One region of the Lysobacter yananisis genome, then DNA from elsewhere that is predicted to be linked to it. Evidence: riboswitches for the same ligand, from Rfam matches in the RefSeq annotation. Region 1 holds a riboswitch; each other region holds the start of a gene.

Evidence for each region. A riboswitch is a leader RNA that binds a small molecule or an ion and turns the genes downstream of it on or off. The one in region 1 is predicted to bind cobalamin.
Region 2: linked by a shared signal. The riboswitch ahead of RDV84_RS03575 (CoA-acylating methylmalonate-semialdehyde dehydrogenase) and the one ahead of RDV84_RS01755 (ribonucleoside-diphosphate reductase subunit alpha) in region 1 are both predicted to bind cobalamin.
Region 3: linked by a shared signal. The riboswitch ahead of btuB (TonB-dependent vitamin B12 receptor) and the one ahead of RDV84_RS01755 (ribonucleoside-diphosphate reductase subunit alpha) in region 1 are both predicted to bind cobalamin.

Annotation. Positions count from the first base shown of each region.
Region 1 is NZ_CP133568.1:390,578-397,624, reverse strand. Features, by position in the region: gene RDV84_RS01765 (ribonucleotide-diphosphate reductase subunit beta) at 14-1,066, opposite strand; gene RDV84_RS01760 (four helix bundle protein) at 1,128-1,481, shown strand; gene RDV84_RS01755 (ribonucleoside-diphosphate reductase subunit alpha) at 1,526-3,880, opposite strand; cobalamin riboswitch at 4,292-4,602, opposite strand; gene RDV84_RS01750 (DUF2339 domain-containing protein) at 4,726-7,047, shown strand, end outside.
Region 2 is NZ_CP133568.1:824,116-831,162, forward strand. Features, by position in the region: gene RDV84_RS03560 (enoyl-CoA hydratase/isomerase family protein) at 1-1,216, opposite strand, end outside; gene mmsB (3-hydroxyisobutyrate dehydrogenase) at 1-2, opposite strand, end outside; gene RDV84_RS03565 (enoyl-CoA hydratase) at 1,213-2,007, opposite strand; gene RDV84_RS03570 (acyl-CoA dehydrogenase family protein) at 2,004-3,182, opposite strand; gene RDV84_RS03575 (CoA-acylating methylmalonate-semialdehyde dehydrogenase) at 3,194-4,708, opposite strand; cobalamin riboswitch at 4,881-5,100, opposite strand; gene RDV84_RS03580 (M23 family metallopeptidase) at 5,480-6,694, shown strand; gene RDV84_RS03585 (DUF2188 domain-containing protein) at 7,011-7,047, opposite strand, start outside.
Region 3 is NZ_CP133568.1:670,474-677,520, forward strand. Features, by position in the region: gene queD (6-carboxytetrahydropterin synthase QueD) at 156-512, shown strand; gene RDV84_RS02905 (phasin family protein) at 826-1,236, shown strand; gene bioD (dethiobiotin synthase) at 1,471-2,157, opposite strand; gene RDV84_RS02915 (GAF domain-containing protein) at 2,321-2,803, shown strand; gene RDV84_RS02920 (TfoX/Sxy family protein) at 2,800-3,288, shown strand; cobalamin riboswitch at 3,480-3,712, shown strand; gene btuB (TonB-dependent vitamin B12 receptor) at 3,850-5,700, shown strand; gene RDV84_RS02930 (hypothetical protein) at 6,012-6,926, opposite strand; gene RDV84_RS02935 (hypothetical protein) at 6,923-7,047, opposite strand, start outside.

The sequences.
Region 1 (7,047 bases):
GCTCACTCCTGCTTCAAAAGGCTTCGTCGAACGCCACTTCGCCCTGCACGCCGACCTGATACGCCGACACCCGACGTTCGAAGAAGTTGGTCACTTCCTGCACGTCCTGCAGGTCCATGAACGCAAACGGGTTGGTCGCGCCGAAGTGCTTGGGCATGCCGAGCTGGACCATGCGCTGGTCGGCGCAGTACTCCAGGTACTGGCGCATGTCCTTCAGCGACAGGCCGACCACGCCGCCGGACAGCACGTCCTGGGCGAACAGGTATTCGCAGTCCACCGCCTCTTCGAACATCTTCACCACCTGCGCGCGCAGTTCGTCGTCGAACAGGTCCGGCTCTTCCTCGCGCGCGGTGCGGATGACCTCGAACGCGAACGCCATGTGGCAGCTCTCGTCGCGAAACACCCAGTTGGTGCCCGAGGCCAGGCCGTTGAGCAGGCCGCGCGAGCGCAGGTAATAGACGTAGGCGAACGCGGCGAAGAAGAACAGGCCTTCGATGCAGCCGGCGAAGCAGATCAGGTTGAGCAGGAACTGGCGGCGCTGCTCGCGCGTCTCGATCCGCTGCACGCCCTGGATCGAGTCGATCCAGCGGAAGCAGAACTCGGCCTTGGCCCGGATCGAGGGAATGTTCTCGACCGCGTCGAAGGCCTTGGCGCGCTCGTTCGGGTCGGGCAGGTAGGTGTCGAGCAGGGTCAGGTAGAACTGCACGTGCAGCGCTTCCTCGTACAGCTGCCGCGACAGGTACATGCGCGCTTCCGGCGCGTTGATGTGCTGATACAGGTTCAGCACCAGGTTGTTGGAGACGATGCTGTCGCCGGTGGCGAAGAACGCGACCAGGCGCTCGATCAGATGCCGCTCGGCCGGGCCGAACTTGTGCTTGAGGTCGTTGACGTCCTGGGAGAAATCCACTTCCTCGACGGTCCAGGTGTTGCGGATGGCGTCGCGGTACATCTCGTAGAACTGCGCGTAGCGCATCGGGCGCAGGGTCAGGTCGAAGCCTGGATCGAGCAGCTTAGGAGTGAGCGGAGAGGAGTGAGGAGTGAGCGAGGACATCGCTGACGAGGACATGGGCGGTTTTCCTAATGCAGGTGTGCCGGCGAGCTGAGACCTTGGGGGCAAGGAGGCCGTCGTGCACTACCAAGAAACTGTTGTCTGGAATAAAGCTATTCGACTGGCCGAAAAGGTCTGTCTGGTGTCTCGGCAATTGCCGGCGATGGAGCGATTCGGTATGAGGTCGCAACTCAACAGGGCGGCAATTTCGGTGCCGAGCAATACGGCTGAGGGATGGACTCGCGAATCCAAGCGCGAGAGACGGCAGTTTCTGTCGATCGCGCACGGATCTTTGGCGGAGCTACACACCCAGTTGCTGATTTGCGAGCGGGTAGGCTGGTTGCGAACCGCCGATCTGCCAGAAATAAAATCGCTGATCGACGAGATAAGCCGCATGCTCACCGTCCTGAGAAGAGCAGCCAGGCACCCCTGACCGCCCTTGCTCACTCCTCACTCCTCTCCGCTCACTTCTCGACCTTACTGGCAAGCCTCGCAGGCTTCCGGATTTTCCAGCGAGCAGGCGATCGCGTCGCTCTCGGTGTATTCCGGCTTCGGCGCCACCGGCGCTGCGGCCGGCGCGCTGACCGTTGTCTTGGCGATCTTGGTCGCCGGACGCGAGCGCAGGTAGTACGTGGTCTTCAGGCCCTTCTTCCAGGCGTACATGTACATCGAGCTGAGCTGGCCGATGTTCGGGCTCTCGATGAACAGGTTCAAGGACTGGCTTTGATCGATGAACGCGCCGCGGTCGGCGGCCATGTCGATCAGCGAACGCATCGGCAGTTCCCACGCGGTGCGGTAGACCTGGCGCAGCGATTCGGGGATCTCCGTCACCGCCTGGATCGAGCCTTCGGCCATCTTGATCCGGTCGCGCATTTCCGGCGTCCACATGCCGAGCTTCTTGAGCTCCTCGACCAGGTACTTGTTGACCACCAGGAAGTCGCCCGACAGGGTCTCGCGCTTGAACAGGTTCGACACCTGCGGCTCGATGCACTCGTAGCAGCCGGCGATCGAGGCGATGGTCGCGGTCGGCGCGATCGCCACCAGCAGCGAGTTGCGCAGGCCGTGCTGCTTGATGCGTGCGCGTAGCTCGGTCCAGCGCTCCGGCTGCGACGGTTCCACGCCCCAGGCTTCGAACTGCAGTTCGCCGATGCTGGCGCGGGTGTCTTCGTAGCCGGGGTGCTTGCCGTGCTCCATCGCCAGTTCGTTCGACGCCGACAGGGCGTGGAAGTAGATGGCTTCGGCGATCTCGCGGCCGAGCTTGCGCGCCGGCTCGGAGTCGAACGGCAGGCGCAGCTTGAAGAACACGTCCTGCAGGCCCATCGTGCCGAGGCCGACCGGACGCCAGCGCAGGTTGGCGCGGCGCGCGGTCTCGATCGGGTAGAAGTTCAGGTCGATCACGCGGTCGAGCTGGCGCACGGCCAGGCGCACGGTCTCGGCGAGCTTTTCGAAATCGAACGCGCCCTTGCCATCCTCGAAGATTTCGACGTGGTGCGACAGGTTGATCGAGCCGAGGTTGCACACCGCGGTTTCGTCCTGCGAGGTCACTTCCAGGATCTCGGTGCACAGGTTCGACAGGTGCACCACGTTGCCGTCGCGCAGGGTCTGGTTGCAGGCGCGGTTGGACTTGTCCTTGAAGTTCATCCAGCCGTTGCCGGTCTGCGCCAGGGTGCGCATCATCCGCGCGTAGATGTCGCGCGCCTTGACCTTCTTGACCGCTTGGCCGGCGGCCTCGGCGGCGCGGTAGGCGCGTTCGAACGACTCGCCCCACAGGTCGGTCAGCTGCGGCACCTTGGCCGGGTCGAACAGCGACCAGTCGGCGTCGGCCTCGACCCGGCGCATGAATTCGTCGGGAATCCAGTTGGCGAGGTTGAGGTTGTGGGTGCGGCGCGCTTCGTCGCCGGTGTTGTCGCGCAGTTCCAGGAACTCTTCGATGTCGGCGTGCCACGGCTCCAGGTACACGCAGGCCGCGCCCTTGCGCTTGCCGCCCTGGTTGACCGCGGCGACCGAGGCGTCGAGCGTCTTCAGCCACGGCACGATGCCGTTGCTCAGGCCGTTGGTCGAGCGGATCAGCGAGCCGCGCGCGCGGATGCGGGTGTAGCTCAGGCCGATGCCGCCGCTGAACTTGCTCAGCTTGGCCACGTCCATGTAGCGCTTGTAGATCGCTTCCAGCGAGTCTTCCGGCGAATCCAGCAGGAAGCAGCTCGACAGCTGTTCGTGGGTGGTGCCGGAGTTGAACAGGGTCGGCGAGGACGGGATGTAGTCGAGCTGGGCCATGCGCCGGTACAGCGCCAGCGCGTCGGACACGTCTTCGCTCAGCGCGCAGGCGATGCGCAGGAAGAACTGCTGCGGGGTCTCGATGACGGTGCGCGCGGTCGGGTGGCGCAGCAGGTAGCGGTCGTACAGGGTGCGCAGGCCGAAGTAGTCGAACTTGGCGTCGAGGTTGCGGTCGATCGCGTCGTTGAGCTTGCGCGCGTTGGCCTGGACGAAGTCGAGCAGGCGCTGGTTGATCAGGCCCAGGTCGAAGCCGCGCTGGACCGACTGCGAGAACGCGTGGATCTCGATCCCGGCGACTTCCTTCTCGATCACCCCGGCGAGCAGGCGCGCGGCCAGGCGGCCGTATTCGGGCTCTTCGGCGGTCAGCAGCGCGGCGGTGCGGATCGACAGCTCGTCGAGCTCGCGCGTGGTCGCGCCGTCGTACAGGCCGGAGATGGTGCGGGTGGACACGCGCATCGGGTCGACCGAATACAAGCCTTCGGCGCAGCGGGTCACCGCGCGCACGATCTTGTTGAGGTCGACCGGCTCGCGGCGGCCGCTGCGCTTGGTCACGCTCATCGTCAGGTTCGCGGCCGGCGGGGTCAGCGCGAAGCCGGGCGCGTCTTGTGCGCTGCGTGCCGGTTTGACGTTGGTAGCGGGGGCGGCGGCGGCGTCCGCGGCGGGGGCGACGGACGAATCGGTTTCCAGTGTGGTCATGGCATTGCTCCGGGGCGTGGGTGCACGGTGCGGAGAACGCGGACGCGCCATCGGCAGCGAACCGCATAAAGCGGCGTCGCCGACGGCACGGCCGTGCCCCCGCGGGCGCGGAGCGTCGGAGCGCTGGCTGGGTGTCGCGCGCGCCGGAAGGTTCCGGGCACGGGCCGCTCCGCGCATGGCGCCGAAGCGGTCGGACGCGACGGTGGCCCCGTCGTGCCGCGACACCGGCCGGTCTTCCCCCGAAGACTCCATTGGGCCGGGACCGCGCGGTTGTGCGACGCGCGGCTGTCGGCAGGTCTTCGGGCTCGGGACTCAGAGCCAGAAACAGAGCGGAGAGGAGTGAGGAGCGAGCCGCAGCGATCCGCCTTCGCTCACTCCTCACTCCTCTCCGCTCGTTCCTCGCTTTTGTCCTACTGGGGCCGCTTCCCAGGCGCTTGTCGCGCCCAGTGCCATGGCCCGTTCGTTTCCCATACCGCTGCGGGGCAGCGCCGGCTTCGGCGGCCGCGCGGCGATCCGCGGGCCCTCCCTACCGGCTTCCCTATTCAGCCGGTCTCTCGACCGGCACCGACGGACACAACATAGTGGGGTTCGTCGATTTCGTCAACGCGATATGTGGTGAGTCAGCAAGGTATGCACGGGGTGAAGGACACCCCCGCAAGGTGCCGTGGTTGGTGTAACGTGCCCGCCATAAGGATAGGGGAAACGTGATGGAATCGCTGATTGTCTTGCTGGTCCTCGCGGTCCTGGCGGTACCGGTGCTGCTGGTGGTCGCGCTGGTCCAGCTCGGCTCGCTGCGCGGCCGGGTGAGCGGGCTGGAGCGCGAAGTCGAGCGCCTGCGCCAGTCGGGCGGACCGGCGGGCCACCAGGCGACCCTGGCCGAATCGAGCGCACGCGAGGCCGCGGCGCGGGCGCAGGGCGAGCGCGTTTCGGCGCCTTCCGTCGCCGTCCCGGCCGCCCCCGGCCCTGCGAGCGCGGCACCAGAGCGCCCCGCGGCGACCCCGGCGCAACCGCCGCCGCTGCCCGCGGCTGCGCCGCCCTCGACTTCGGTGCCCCCGACCTCGACGCCCGCCGCGCCGGTGCCGCCGCCGCGCCCGCAGGCGCCGCGCGCGCCGGCTCAGCCGGACGTCGTCACCGTCGCCGCGCGCTGGCTGCGGCGCTGGTTCACCGAGGGCAACGTGCCGGTCAAGGTCGGCATGCTGGTGCTGCTGGCCGGCGTCGCCGCCCTGCTCAAGTACGCCAGCGACCAGGGCTGGATGCGGGTGCCGGTGGAACTGCGCCTGGCCGGCGTCGCCGCCGCGGCGATGGCCGCGCTGGTGTTCGGCTGGCGCCAGCGCGAACGCAAGCGGGTGTTCGCGCTGAGCCTGCAGGGCGGCGCGATCGGCGTGCTGCTGTTGGTGGTGTTCGCCGCGTTCAAGCTCTACGGCATGATCCCGGCCGGCGCCGCGTTCGCGCTGAGCGTGGTGCTGGTGGCCGGCACCGGCGTGCTGTCGGTGAAGCAGAACGCGATGGCGCTGGCGGTGTTCGCGATCCTCGCCGGCTTCCTCGCGCCGATCTGGCTGTCGACCGGCTCGGGCAACCACGTCGCCCTGTTCGGCTACTACGCCGTGCTCAACGCCGGCATCTTCGCCATCGCCTGGTGGCGGCCGTGGCGGGTGCTGAACCTGCTCGGCTTCGCCTTCACCTGGGGCATCGGCACGCTGTGGGGCGTGCTCAAGTACCGGCCGGAGCATTACTCGACCACCGAGCCGTTCCTGCTGCTGTTCTTCGCCTTCTATCTGCTGATCCCGGTGCTGTACGCGCGCCGCCGCGCCGCCGGCCGGCGCGACCTGATCGACGGCTGCCTGGTGTTCGGCACGCCGCTGATCGCCTTCAGCCTGCAGGCCGGGCTGCTGCAAGGCGCGCGCATGCCGCTGGCGTTCTGCGCGCTGGGCCTGGGCGCGCTGTACGCGGCGCTGGCGTGGTGGCTGCGCCGCGACTCGCGCTTCTTCGCGCTGAGCACGCCGTACGCGCTGCTCGGGGTGGGCTTCGCGACCCTGGCGGTGCCGCTGGCGCTCGCCGCCGAGGCCACCGCCTGCGTGTTCGCGCTGGAAGGCGCGGCGTTGGTCTGGCTCGGCCTGCGCCAGCAGCGCCTGCTGCCGCAGCTGACCGGCGCCGGCTTGCAACTGGCCGCGGCGATGGCCTTCGCGATCGGCGCCAGCGACGAGATCTGGGACGCGCGCTGGATCTTCCTCAACGCCAACTTCGCCGGCGCGTTGCTGATCGCGCTGGCCGGCCTGGCCAGCGCCGCCAGCTACCGCCGCAGCGCCGCGGCCGGTGCGCCCGCGGCGCTCGCCGGGCTGTACTACTTGTGGGGCCTGCTGTGGTGGCTGGGCGCGTTCGCCGGTCAGATCGAGGCGTTCGTGCCGTCCGCCGCGCGCGCCAACGCGGGTTTTGCGCTGACGGTGGCGAGCGCCTGGCTGGCCGCGGAAATCTTCGCCCGGCATCCGTGGCGGGCGCTGTCGGCGACCGCGATGCTGGCGCCGGCGGTGGCGGCCCTGTTCGCCTTGTGGCACATCGACGGCCACCTGTGGCCGTTGCGCAACTGGGGCTGGCTGGCGTGGGCGGCGTATGCGCTGCTGGGCTGGCGCCTGCTGCGCGCGTTGCGCGCGAGCGGCAAGGGCGAACTCGCGTTCGCCCATCTGGGCTGGCTGTGGTCGTGGGCGATCCTGCCCGGCGTGTGCCTGCAGCTGTGGCTGCGCGACGACGCCACCGCGTTCGGCTCGGGCTGGCAGTTCGCCGCATTGACCGCGCCGCTGCTGGCGATGGCCGCGGCCTGCCTGTGGCGGCCGGGCCTGATCGAGCGGCCGGTGGCCGAACGCTTCGCGCAGTGGCGCGGCGGGGCGATGGCGGGCTTCGCGTTGGTGCTGGCCTTTGCGACGATCGTGCGCCTGGGCAGCGACGCCGACCCGGCGCCGCTGATGTGGCTGCCGTTGCTCAATCCGCAGGCCCTGATCCAGTGGGGAACCCTGTCGGTGCTCGGCGCCTGGCTG
Region 2 (7,047 bases), 430 kb from region 1:
ATGCGCGCGGCTCCGTGGCGGCGCCCAGGTCGGCGAGCGGATGCGGCTGCGCGGCGTCCGGGGCGCGGAAGAAGGATTCGGCCCACGACGCCGTGGCGTGGGCCAGGGTCGCCGGGTTCCAGCGGGGGTTGCGGTCCTTGTCGATCAGCAGCGCGCGGATGCCTTCGGCGAAATCGCCGTGCGCGGCGCAATGCAGCGAAGTCCAGTATTCCAGGCGGAAGGTGTCGGCCAGCGACAGCGACGCGGCCCGGCGCTGCAGCTCATAGCCCAAGCGCGCCGAGCCGGGCGCGCCGGCGGCGAAGGTCTTGCGCGCGGTTTGCAGCCACGGGTCGTCGGATTCGAGCGCATCGAGCCGCGCGACCATCGCTTCCAGCGAATCGGCCGCGCACAGGTCGGCGACCGTCGCGGCGTGTTGCTGCAACGGCCCCGCCGGCGCGGGTTCGGCCAGACCTTGCAGCAGCACCGTCAGGGTGGCGCGGTCGCGCGCGGCGTCGAAGCTCCACGGCGCGTCGATCGCGGCCTGCAGCGCATCGGCGCGACGCGCCTCGGGCAGGTGGTGATCGGCCAGCCGCGCGCGGATCGCGTCGCCGGCGTTGAGCGGCGCGCCGGTCAGCGCCAGGAACAGGCCGGCGCGTTCGGGCACGCGCGCCAGCAGCCAGCTGCCGCCGACATCGGGGTACAGGCCGACGGTGATCTCCGGGAACGCCAGCTTCGAGCGCTCGCTCACCACGCGGTGGCTGGCGCCGGCCATCAGGCCGATGCCGCCGCCCATGACGATGCCGTGGCCCCAGCACAGCAGCGGCTTGGGATAGGTGTGGATGCGGTAGTCGAGGCGGTACTCGGTTTCGAAGAAGGCCTCGGCGTGGACGTTGCCGCGCGGGTCGGCGAAGTCGTCGCCGTCCCAGCGGCCGCGCGCGCGTTGCTCGCGCATGCCGCGGTACAGCCCGTGCAGGTCGCCGCCGGCGCAAAACGCCTTCTCGCCCGCGCCCTGCAGCCACACCATCGCCAGCGCCGGGTCCTGCGCCCAGCGCTGCAACTGCGCGTCGAGCAGGCGCGCCATCTCCAGCGACAGGCCGTTGAGCGTGGCCGGCGCGTTGAGCGTGGCGATGCCGATGCGGCCGTGCGCACCCTGGCGCTCTTCGAACAGCACCGGCGCCGGCTGCGCCGAGTCCTGCGCCGAACCCCGCGCGTCCGCGTCCTTGAGATGCGCGTTCATGCGTTCTTCCATTGCGGCGCGCGCTTTTCCAGGAACGCGGCCACGCCCTCGACCTGATCGGCGCTGTCGAACAGATCGACGAAGGCCTCGCGCTCGCGCACCAACGCGGTCGCGTGCGGCTGGCTGCGGGTGGCCTGGACCAGCGCCTTGCACGCGGCCACGCTGGTCGGGCTCTGCTTTTCGGCCTGCTTCGCCCATTCCAGCGCGCGCGCCAGCGCCTGGCCCTTGGGCACCACCTCCTCGACCAGGCCGATGCGCAGCGCGGTCGCCGCGTCGATGCGTTCGCCGAGCAGGATCATGCGCTTGGCCCAGCCCTCGCCGACCAGCCGCGGCAGGTTCTGGGTGCCGCCGGCGCAGGGCAGCAGGCCGACGGTGGCCTCCGGCAGCGCCAGCTGCGCCTGTTCCTCGGCGACGCGCAGGTCGCAGGCCAGCGCGCATTCCAGGCCGCCGCCCATGGCGTAGCCGTTGATCGCGGCGATCGACACGCCGCGGAACGCACTGAGCGTCTCGAAGGCCTCGCCGAAGCGGCGCGCGGCCTCGCGCGCCAGCGCCTTGTCGCCGCCGGCGAACTGCTTGAGGTCGGCGCCGGCGCTGAAGAACTTCTCGCCTTCGCCGACGATCACCAGCGCGTAGACCTCGCGGTCGGCGTCGAGGTCGCGGACCAGGTCGCGCAGCGCGGCCAGGCTGTCGCGGGTCCAGGTGTTGGCCGGCGGGTTGCTCAACGTCACCACCGCGGTGTGGCCGTCGATGCGCAGCTGCAGCCCCGCATGGGTCTTGGCGGTCGAACTCATCGCAATTCCTCTTCGCTGTTGAGCAGGTGGCGCGCGATGATCACGCGCATGATCTCGTTGGTGCCTTCCAGGATCTGGTGCACGCGGCAGTCGCGCATCAGCCGCTCGATCGGGTACTCGCGGATGTAGCCGTAGCCGCCGTGGATCTGCAGCGCTTCGTTGCAGATCGAAAAGCCCGCGTCGGTGGCGAAGCGCTTGGCCATCGCGCACCACACGGTGGCGTCGCCGGCGCCGGCATCGACCTTGCGCGCGGCGGTGTGGACCATCTGCCGCGCCGCCACCAGCTGCGTGGCCATGTCGGCGAGCTTGAACTGCAGCGCCTGGAATTCGGCCAGTTTCTTGCCGAACTGGCGGCGCTCGCCCATGTAGCGCCGGGCCGCGTCGAGCGCGCCCTGGGCCGCGCCGAGCGAGCAGCTGGCGATGTTGAGGCGGCCGCCGTCGAGGCCCTTCATCGCGATCTTGAAGCCGTCGCCTTCCGCGCCGAGCAGGTGGTCGGCCGGCACGCGTACGCCTTCGAACGAAATGCCGCGGGTGGGCTGGCTGTTCCAGCCCATCTTCTCTTCCTTGCGCCCGTAGACGATGCCGGCCGCGTCGGCCGGCACCGCGAACGCGCTGATGCCGCGCGCGCCGTCGCCGCCGGTGCGCGCCATCACCACCAGCAGGTCGGTCGAGCCGGCGCCGGAGATGAAGGCCTTGGCGCCGTCGATGACGTAGTCGCCGCCGTCGCGCCGCGCGCGCGTGCGCAGCGAGGCCGCGTCCGAACCCGCGCCGGGCTCGGTCAGGCAGTACGAAGCCAGCTTGCGCCCGCTGGCCAGTTCCGCGCCCCAGCGCGCGCGCAGCGCCGGGGCGGCGTGCGCGGCGAACATCCAGGTGGCCATGTTGTGGATGCTGATGAAGGCGGCGGTGGAGGGATCGGCCGCGGCCAGTTCCTCGAACACGATCGCCGCGTCGAGCCGGGTCAGGCCGGAGCCGCCGGCCGCCTCGTCCACGTACAAGCCGCAGAAGCCCAGTTCGCCGGCCTGGGCGATGGCTTCGCGCGGAAACACGCTGTGCGCGTCCCAGTGCGCCGCATGCGGCGCGAGTTCGGCGCGGGCGAAATCGCGCGCGGCCTCGCGGTAGGCCGCCTGTTCTTCGCTGAGCCCGGTCGGCGCGGCCGGATGAACCTGCCAGTCCATGACCGCGGCCATCACTTGAGGCTGATCGTGGTGTTGACGCCGTGGCCCAGCGTGTCGTCGTCGAACCAGCGCGCGGTGACCGTCTTGGTCTGGGTGTAGAAGGTCACGGCCTGTTTGCCGTAGGGGCCGAGGTCGCCGAGCTTGGACGCGCGCGAGCCGCTGAAGGAGAACAGCGGCACCGGCACCGGGATCGGCACGTTGATGCCGACCTGGCCGACATCGATGTCCTCCTGGAAACGCCGCGCGGCCGCGCCGGACTGGGTGAAGATCGCGGTGCCGTTGCCGTTGGGATTGGCGTTGACCAGTTCGATCGCCTCGTCCAGCGTCTCCGCGCGCAGGATCACCAGCACCGGGCCGAAGATTTCCTCGTCGTAGATGCGCATGCCGGGCGCCGCGCCGGAGAAGATCGTCGGACCGACGAAGTTGCCGCGTTCGTAACCCGGCACCGCCGGCGCGCGACCGTCGAGTTCGAGCGTGGCGCCCTGCTCGACGCCGGAGGCGATCAGGCCCTCCACCCGCTCGCGCGCGGCGCAGGAGATCACCGGGCCGACGTCGGTGCCGGCCTCGGTGCCGGCGTTGACCTTGAGCGTCTTCGCCTTGGCCACCAGGTCGGCGATCCAGTCGTTGGCCGCGCCGACCAGCACCGCGGTCGAGGCCGCCATGCAGCGCTGCCCGGCCGCGCCGAACGCGGCGCCGGCGAGCGCGTTGAGCGTCTGCTCCTTGTTCGCGTCGGGCAGCACCACCGCGTGGTTCTTCGCGCCCATCATGCATTGCACGCGCTTGCCGGCGAGCGAGGCGCGCTGGTAGACGTGGGTGCCGACCTTGGTCGAACCCACGAACGACACCGCCTTGATGTCGGGGTGGTCGCAGATCGCATTGACCGCGGTTTCGCCGCCGTGGACGACGTTGAGCACGCCCTTGGGAATGCCCGCCTGCAACGCCAGCTCGCACAGGCGCATGGTCACCAGCGGGTCCTGCTCGGACGGCTTGAGCACGAAGGTGTTGCCGGTGGCGATGGCCATCGGGAACATCCACAGCGGGATCATCGCCGGGAAGTTGAACGGGGTGATGCCGGCGCACACGCCCAACGGCTGCAGCAGGGTGTAGGTGTCGACGCCGCCGGCGACGTTGTTGGCCAGTTCGCCCAGCTGCAGGTTGCCGATCGCCGCGGCGTGCTCGACCACTTCCAGGCCGCGGAACACATCGCCTTCCGCGTCGGGCAGGGTCTTGCCCTGTTCGGCGGTGAGGATCGCCGCCAGTTCGCCCATGTGCTCGCGGATCAGCTGCTGGTACTTGAGGAAGATCCGCGCGCGCGCGCCGATCGGCGTCTTGCGCCAGGTCTTGAACGCGCGCTGCGCGGCGGCGACGGCGGCGTCGATTTCCGCCGGCGTCGCCATCGGCACGCGCGCAAGCACGGCCTGGGTGGCGGGATTGACCACGTCGCGCCAGTGCGCGGTGGAGGATTCGACGAACTCGCCGTCGATCAGCAGCTTGACGGTCGCGACGTCGGTCGCGACTGCGTGCATGTCGTTCATGTTGGTCTCCGGATCGCACACCCGCGAAGGCAGGCGCTGCGCGAACGAAGACCGGGCGAAAGGCGGGCGCACGCGCGCCGCACCGCATCCGCTCGTCAGGTCGCCCGCCGCAACGCCCGAGGAGAACGCCGCGGCGCGGGCCGCGGCAAAGCCGCGTGCGCCGTCCCGACGTCCGCCACAGGCCGGTCTCCGGACTCGCGAGCGACGCGGATGCGTCCCGCCGGCGCCTTCCCGCGCGTTCGCGCAGTGGCCGATGCCGGCTGTAACTCGCCTACCGTTGCGGGGGCAGTGCCGGAATGGGACTCGCGTCCGCACCGGCTTCCCGTTTCACCCTGCGCGCTCGCTGGAGCGGGCGGCAGGACACCTGTGGCGCGCGCAGTGTAGTGGTTCGGCGGCGACAGCCACAAGCTGCGCCGCGGTATGGTCGCCGGCCGGCGCCTTCGTTCGCGCCGTCGGCGACGCGCGGCGGGCATCGCGCCGCGACCGACGCGCGCGGCGCTGCGACACGGCGAATGCGCGTTCGCGACGCGATGAACCGCGCGCCCGGCGAGCGCCATTTCATCCACCTGAATTGCACATCGCACCGCCGCCGCGACTTGGCCGATCGGCGGGATCGACGCCGCGCCCGGCTGCGCGCGAAGGCGCGTATAAGGGCCTCAGGCGGCCTGATTGCAGGCAACACCGGGACGTCCGCGCTCGTCCGCGCGCCGCCGGCCCACAGCGCGAATCACGCCGCGTCGCGGCCTGCTCAAGGAGAACCACATGCTCAGGAAGAACCGCATGCCCGAACACCACCGCGCCTCGAACAACGCGAATGCCCGCCGCGCGCGCGGCGCGCCGGCGCTGTGCCTGGCCCTCGCGCTCGCCGCTTCGTCGCTCCCGGCGTCGGCAGCCGACGACGCCGCGCCGCGCGATGTAAGCGGCACGGCGCCCAATGCCAGCGCCGGCGGCGCTTATGCGGTGGCCGAACACGGCGAGCATCTGTCGCCGCAGTTCCGCCAGCGCGCCTGGAACGACATCCGCGACAACGCGCGCAAGCTCAAGCTCGCCGCCGCGCCGCGATCCTCGGCGCGTTCGCTCGGCGGTTTCGCCTGGCCGCTGGCGCTCAACAACGGCCTGGCCGATCCGGGCTATCACGCGATCTCGAACTACGTCGACCAGGCCGGCGCCGGCCAGGTCCTCGACTACAGCTGCGGCGCGCGCAGCTACGACGGCCATCGCGGCACCGACTATTACCTGTGGCCGTTCTCCTGGTACAAGATGGACAACAATCAGGTGAAGGTGATCGCCGCGGCGGCGGGCACCATCGTCGGCCGCTACGACGGCAATTTCGACCGCAGTTGTTCGGTCAACAACAACAACTGGAACGCCGTCTACGTCCAGCACGCCGACGGCTCGGTCGCCTGGTACGGCCACATGAAGAACGGCTCGGTCACCGCCAAGGGCGTCGGCGCGAGCGTGGCGCAGGGCGAGTACCTCGGCATCGTCGGCAGTTCCGGCAGTTCGACCGAGCCGCACCTGCACTTCGAGGTCTACGACGCCAACGCCAACCTCATCGATCCTTACGCCGGCTCGTGCAACGGCCTGAATCTGTCTTCGGCCTGGGCCGCGCAGCGGCCGTACTACGACTCGGCGATCAACAAGCTGATCGTCGGCAACGCCCAACCGGCGTTCGCGTCGTGCCCGAACGCGGAGAGTCCGAACGAGAACACCGCGCTGCGCTACGGCCAGCAGGCCTCGTTCAGCGCGTTCTACCGCGACCAGCTCAACGGCCAGCAGAGCCAGTACCGGATCCTGCGGCCGAACGGCACGGTGTTCGCCTCGTGGACGCACAACGGCCCGGCGCCGCATTACGCCTCGTCGTGGTGGAACTGGACCTGGAGCAGTTTCGCGCCGAGCGGGCCGGCGGGCGTCTGGCGCTTCGAGGTCGCCTACAACGGCACGACCTACAGCAAGAACTTCACCTTGTCGCCCTGACCCCGGGGAGTCCCAGGCTCGGCGCCGCCGGTGGCGGTGCCGGGCCGTCGGCGGTGCGGCGGCGATAGCCGCACGCATCGCCGCGGCGGGGTACGAGCAGCGCTTGCGTTCGCGTGCGCCGCCGTCGCGGCGCGCCAGCGCCCGATGCGCGCTTGCGCTTCGACGGTGCGATGGCTGGGCCGGCGGCGATCCTTCCGCGCGATCCGAACCAGCGACGCGGCCGTTGCAAGCGCTCGGCCGCGCAAGGTTGATCGCGTGAACGCACGCGGCCCTACCCTCGTCCGCGACGCTTGGCGCGGTCGCTACCGCCGCGGCCTCACTGCCGCCGCCACTCCGCGCACATCGCGCCGGCC
Region 3 (7,047 bases), 280 kb from region 1:
CAACACCAATCAGGGCCCGCCAGCGCAGCGGGCTTTTTCGTATCCGCACCGCTGCATCCCGCCGCCGCGTTCGCGCCGGCTCCGGCGCTGCGCGATCATCGGTCTTCCACGCGCCGGCGCCGCCGGCTCCGCACCCGTTCGCCGCCATGCCCGCCATCGACATCTTCAAGGTCTTCACCCTGGAAGCCGCGCACCGGCTGCCGAACGTGCCGGAAGGCCACAAGTGCGCGCGCCTGCACGGGCATTCGTTCCGGGTCGAAGTGCACCTGCGCGGCGATATCGGCGAGCACAGCGGCTGGCTGATGGACTACGCCGACGTCAAGAAGGCGTTCCAGCCGATCCACGACCGGCTCGATCACCACTACCTCAACGACATCGAAGGCCTGGACAACCCGACCAGCGAGCGGCTGGCGGTGTGGATCTGGGAACAGCTCAAGCCGGCGCTGCCGCTGCTGAGCGAAATCGTGGTCCACGAGACCTGCACCGCCGGCAGCCGCTACCGCGGCGAGTGACCCGGCGCCGGCGCTTCGCGCCGGCATCTGCGACGCAAACCGATGCCGCGCCCGCTTCCGGGTCGGGTCATGCGCGCGCCACCGTATCGACATCCGCCCCCGCCAGCGTGGCCGGGCGGATCGGCGCAGGTCCGCGCAGCGAAGCCGCTTTGCCTATTCAGGTAGCAACCCCGTAACTGACTGAACCGGCAGGTTTTCTGAACGATTCAGGACCGCTGGTCGGCACCATGTTGCGGCGCAACAAAAGCCGGTCTATGCTGCATCGCACAATCCAGTCGCCCTCCGTCTGGGCCACCTTTTCAGGAGCTAAGCCATGTACCAGCAGTTCAACGAACAGTTCGCCGCCGCCACGCGCCAGTTCGCGGACACGGCCGCTCAGGTCAACCGCCTGGCCCTCGACAACGCCGAGGCCGTGTTCGGCCTGCAGATCGCCGCGATCGAAGACCGCGTCAACGCCACCTTCGCCTTCTTCGGCGAAGCCGCCGAGGCCCGCGACTTCGACGCCCTCAAGACCCTGTTCCCGAAGGGCGTGCAGGTGGCTCGCGAGAACGTCGAGCGCGCCGTCAGCACCGGCCAGGAAGCCTTCGGCCGCACCCTGAAGACCAACGAAGCGATCGCCGAGCTGGCCAAGTCGCAGGTCGAGACCGCCGCCAAGGCGACCCAGGCCAACGTCGAGAAGGCCACCAAGGCCGCGGCCAAGGCCGCCGCTCCGGCCGCCAAGTAAGCCTCGCGGCCGCCGCCTCTCTCCCGGCGGCCCGATGCGATGAAGAAACCCGGCAGCGCGAGCTGTCGGGTTTTTTCGTTTGCACGGTGCGCAGGCCCCGGCCGGAGGATCGGAAGCGCCCGGTAGGGGCGGCGCCAGCCGCGACTGCGGCAACGCGACTGCGGCGGTATCTGCGACGCGAGCGGAAACTCCGCGGTCGCGGCTTGCGCCGCTCCTACAGGAGGAGTTCGGGATTCAGAAGACCGGGCGCAATGCACCGGCCAGGGTCGCCGGGGCGGGCTGCGCCGCATGCGGCAGCCGGCCCCAGCACGGCGCCGGCAGGCGCCGGCGCAGGATCTCGAAGTTCTCGTCGGCGCGCGCCATGTGCGGGTCGATGCCATTGGCGATCCAACCGATCAGCTCGGCTCCGTCGGCCTGGATCGCGCGCGCGCTCAGCCGGGCGTGGTTGATCGCGCCCAGGCGCAGGCCGACCACCAGCACCACCGGCAGTTTCAGCGCGCGCACCAGGTCGATCTGGTCGAGCTGAGCGCTGACCGGCGCGGCCCAGCCGCCGACGCCCTCGACCACCACGGTGTCGGCCTGGGCGGCCAGCCGCGCGTGCGCGGCCAGGATCGGACCCAGCGCGATCTCGACGCCGGCTTCGGCCGCGGCGATCTCCGGCGCCAGCGGCTGCGGCAGGGCGTACGGGTTGACGTCTTCGTAGCGCGGCCGCGGATCGCTGGCGGCCTGCAGCAGCAACGCGTCCTCGTTGCGCCAGCCGTCCGGGCCGGGCTCGCAGCCGCTGGCGACCGGCTTCATGCCGACCGCGCGCGCGCCGCCGGCGCGCAGGGCGTGCAACAGGGCGGCGCTGGCGACCGACTTGCCGATGCCGGTATCGGTGCCGGTGACGAACAGGCCGGGGAGCCGGCGGGCAGAAGTCATGCGGGAGTCTCGCGGCTGGGGCCGCCCGGCGCGCGGACGGGACCGCGCGGCCGACGGCGCGCTTGTCGGAAGGGGCGGCGGCGCCTGTGACTGATCTCGCGCTTTCCCGGCGCCGCCCGGTGGGCATGGTAGTCGCAGCGGACGCCGCTGTTACACTCCGAAGATGTTTACTGCCTCCACACTTTCGGGCCAAAAGTCCGAGCAATACGCCCAATTGGTCGACCAGGCCCGCGCCCTGCTCGACGGCGAGCGCGACCGCATCGCCAACGCCGCCAATCTGTCGGCGCTGGTCAACCAGGCCCTGCCGCAGCTCAATTGGGTCGGTTTCTATTTCTTCGACGGCACCGAACTGGTGGTCGGCCCGTTCCAAGGGCTGCCGGCCTGCGTGCGCATTCCGCTCGACAAGGGCGTGTGCGGCGCAGCCGCCACCCGCCGCCAGACCCAGCGCGTGGCCGACGTGCACGCGTTCCCCGGCCACATCGCCTGCGACGCGGCCTCGCGCTCGGAAGTGGTGGTGCCGCTGACCCGCGGCGCCGAACTGATCGGCGTGTTCGACCTGGACAGCCCGATCCCGGACCGCTTCGACGCCGACGATCAGGCCGGCCTGGAAGCCTTGGCCCAGGTGTATGTGGAGTCGCTGGCATGAGCGGAACCAAGATGCGCAACATCGGCCCCAAGAGCGCGGCCTGGCTGCGCCAGGTGGGGCTGCGCACGCACGAGGACGTCGCCGCGATCGGCACGGTCGAGGCGTTCATGCGGGTCAAGCGCGCCGGCTTCAAGCCGACCTTGAACCTGCTCTACGCGATCGAAGGCGCGCTGCTGGACTGCCATTGGCAGGAGATTCCCGACGAGCGCCGCCAGGAGCTGATCCTGGCCGCCGAGGCGGCCACCGCGCTGCTGCCGGCGCCGCGCAACAAGCCGGCCGCCGCGCCGGTGCGCACGACGGTGCATAACGAAGATCGCCATGAGGACGGCGGCTTCGGCGGCTTCGGCGGCTTCGGCGCGGGCCGCGAGGAAGGCGGCCACGGCGGGGATGGCGATGGCGCCGGCGACGAACGCGCCGGCGACGAGCGCGACGACGACGGCGCGGCCGGCGACAACGGTCGCGACGAGGGCGGCCGGCACGACTGAGCCGGTGCCGCACGGCTGCGCCCGCGTCCTGCAGGAGCGGCGCAAGCCGCGACCGCGGCAACCCAGCCACGTCGAAAGCAGTAACGCGAGCGATCGCCGCGCGGTCGCACCTCGCGCCGCTCCTGCAGCGGCCTAGGGCGGCTCCGACCGGTCAGGCAGGCGGCGCCGGGTTCGCGTACACTGCGCCCCGCTTCGAGGTGACCCCGCGGCCAGGCCGCCGGGTTGAAACGGGAAGCCGGTGACGCCCGGCGGCGCGGATCTGCGATCCGGCCGCGGCCAGTCCGGCACTGCCCCCGCAACGGTAAGCGCGTCGACAGCGCGGCAACCGCCACTGTGCCACCGGCCTCGCGCCACCGGCATGGGAAGGCGCCGCGCCGGAACCGGTCCGCCGGTTCGGCCCGCAAGTCCGGAGACCGGCCCCGAAGCCCCCACAGGTTGCGATGCGGAGGGCATCGCGGCGGTCGCCGCGCCTTCGCGCCGGCTCGCCTGCGTTCGCCCTCCCCCGCCGCCGCCCTTCGCCGTTCGTCGTGCGCGCAGGATCGCGCGCGCAGGAGTGCTTCAATGCGTCGTTACCAGTTGCTGTCCCTCGCCATCGCCGGCGCCCTCGCGCTGCCGGCGGCCGCCGTCGCCGCGCCCGCCGGTGCGCCCACCGACCTGGATCAGGTCGTGGTCACCGCCAACCGCACCGCGGTCAGCGTCAACGACCTGCTGACCCCGGTCGACGTGCTCGACCGCGCCGACATCGAGCGCAGCCAGGCGCGCGACCTCAACGACCTGCTGCGCGGCCGCGCCGGCATCACCATCGCCAACCAGGGCGGCGCCGGCAAGCTGACCACGCTGTTCCTGCGCGGCAGCGAATCCGACCACGTGCTGGTGCTGGTCGACGGCCTCCGCATCGGTTCGCCGACCTCGGGCCTGGCCTCGCTGCAGGACCTGCCGCTGGAGTTGATCGACCGGATCGAGATCGTGCGCGGCCCGCGTTCGAGCCTGTACGGCGCCGACGCCATCGGCGGCGTGATCCAGGTGTTCACCCGCCGCGAGCGCCAGGGCTTCGCCCCGCGCGTGCACGCCGGCGGCGGCAGCAACGGCACGGTCGAGTTCGGCACCGGCTTCGGCGGCCGCGGCGGCCGCGGCTGGTTCGGCGCCGATTACAGCTTCCGCAAGACCCAGGGCATCAACGCCTGCCGCGGCGCCGGCTTCCCGGTGTTCGCCGGCTGCTTCACCGACGAGCCCGACCGCGACGGCTACGAGAGCCACGCGCTGTCGCTGCGCGGCGGCGTCGAGATCAACGAGCAGTGGAGCGTGGAAGGCCAGGCGCTGCGCGCCGAAGGGCAGAACGATTACGACGGCAGCTTCGTCAACTATTCCGAGACCGTGCAGCAGGTGATCGGCGGCAAGATCGACTGGCGGCCGAGCGAGCGCGTGCACGTGCAGCTGACCGGCGGGCGCAATGTCGACAGCTCCGACAACTTCCTCGGCGCGGTGCCGATGGGGTACTTCAGCACCAACCGCGACAGCGCGACCTTGCAGGCAGATTTCAACCTCTTCGACGGCCACGTGCTGAGCGCGGGCTTCGATTGGCTGCGCGACGAAGTGCGCAGCGACACCACCTACGACGAGCGTTCGCGCGACAACAAGGCCGGTTTCGTCCAGTACCAGGGCCGCTTCGGCAACCAGTCGTTCGAAGCCAGCGTGCGCCGCGACGACAACGAGCAGTTCGGCGGCCACACCACCGGCGGCGCCGCGTGGGGCCTGAACTTCGCCGACCACTGGCGCGTCACCGTCGGCTACGGCACCGCGTTCAAGGCGCCGACCTTCAACGAGCTGTACTACCCGTTCTTCGGCAACCACAACCTCAAGCCGGAAGAGTCCAAGACCTGGGAACTGGGCCTGGCCTACCGCGGCGAGAACTTCAACGCGCGCATCGACGGTTTCGACACCCGCGTGGACGAGCTGATCACCTTCGACTCGGCGATCAACCTGCCCAACAACATCGAACGCGCGCGCATGCGCGGCGCCGAGATCGGCATCGACACCACCTTCGCCGAGTGGACGCTGGCGGCGAGCGCGAGCTGGCTCGACACCGAGAACCGGGTCGGCTTCTACCGCGGCAACGACCTGCCGCGCCGCGCCAAGCACAGCGCGCGCATCGACCTGGACCGCGCCTTCGGCAAGTTCCGCGTCGGCGCCACCGCGGTGGGTTACGGCTCGCGCTACGACGACGTCGCCAACAGCAACCGCCTCGGCGGCTACGGCACGTTCGACCTGCGCGCGGAGTACGCGTTCACCGATGCGCTGAGCCTGCAGGCGCGGGTGGCCAATGTGTTCGACCGCGAGTACGAGACCGTGTCGTACTACAACCAGCCGGGCCGCGAGTGGTTCGTGACCCTGCGTTACGCGCCCAAGCCCTGATCGCGGGGCGTGGCCGGGGCCGGTTCGGCCTTGAGCGATGAGAACGGAGCCCGGCTTAGGCCGGGCTTCTTTTTTGCCGATGCGATGGGCGGCGCGGTTTCGCGCCTGCGGGAGCGGTGTGTGGCGCCGGGTCGGGCGCGGCCGCGATGGACGGTTCGTTGTAATCGATGTGGCGCGGTCGCGGCTTGCGCCGCTCCTACAGGGGGCCTTCGACGCCACGGCGCAAGCGACTCTGTAGGAGCGGCGCAAGCCGCGACCGCGGGGCTGCCGGTCGCTGCGAACTCGACCCAAGCGAAAAGCGCGGGCGAGGTTCAGGCCATCGCCGTGATCTGCTCGTCCAGCTCGGCCTGCAGATCGCGATGGCGCATCGCGCCGCTGCGTCGCGCCCACGCGCGCAGCCGCGCCAGTTCGGGCGAACGCCACGCCGCCATGCCGTAGGGGCTGCCGCAAACCGCGTGGTCGGGGCGCTCGCTGCGCGCCGATGCGTCGCGCCCCCATGCGGTCGCCGCGGCGAGACGATGCAGTTCGTCCGCCGTGGGCGCGCCGCATTCGGCGGCGTGCTCCAGCGCGAGGACGAATTCGGCCGGGTCGGGATAGAACGGCGACAGGCTGGCCGCGCGCAGTTCGTCGTCGCCGGCCCAGCGCAGCGCGGCGGCGAGCATGTCGGCGGCCTCGCGCACGCCGGGCAGGTGGGCGAGCCGCAAGTGCGCGAACAAGGCCAGCACGTTGGCGGTCGCGGTGCAGTCGACGAGATCGCGGCGGATGCCGTCGCGGCTCCAGGTCGCGAACACGCCGATGCGCAGCCACGGCGGGCGCAGCAGCGGCAACTGGGCGATGCGGCGGCGGGCGATCGCCAAGCAGGCGGTGCGGTGCGCGTCGGCATGGCTTATCCGGCCCGCGCGCAGCAGTTCCAGCAGCATGATCGCGGTGTCGTCGGCATCGTCGGGCAGGCGTGGCGCCCAATCGGGATGCGCGCGTTCGGGCCAGAAACGGAAACCGCCGCGCGCGGAACGGCACTGTTGCAGCGCGTCGAGCATCGCCGCCGGCACCGGCAGGCGGGCGCGGCGCAGCGCGCGCACGCCCAGCGCGGTGACGAAGCCGTTGCGGTCGCGCAGGCGCTGACCGTCCAGGACCACGTCGCTGGCGATGAAGTAAGGCCGCCTTTCGGCCGCGGCGACGCGCGCGGGCGCGATCCGCGGCGGGCACACCGGCGCGGCGGCGCTCATGTCGGCCGCACGCCGCATTGCACCCAGGCGTTGCCGGCGATGTCGGCGCCGACGCCGATCATGCCGTGGCGCCAGCGGCCGTCGGCCGGGCCGGCGGCGAGCGCGGCGTAGACCTGCGCCG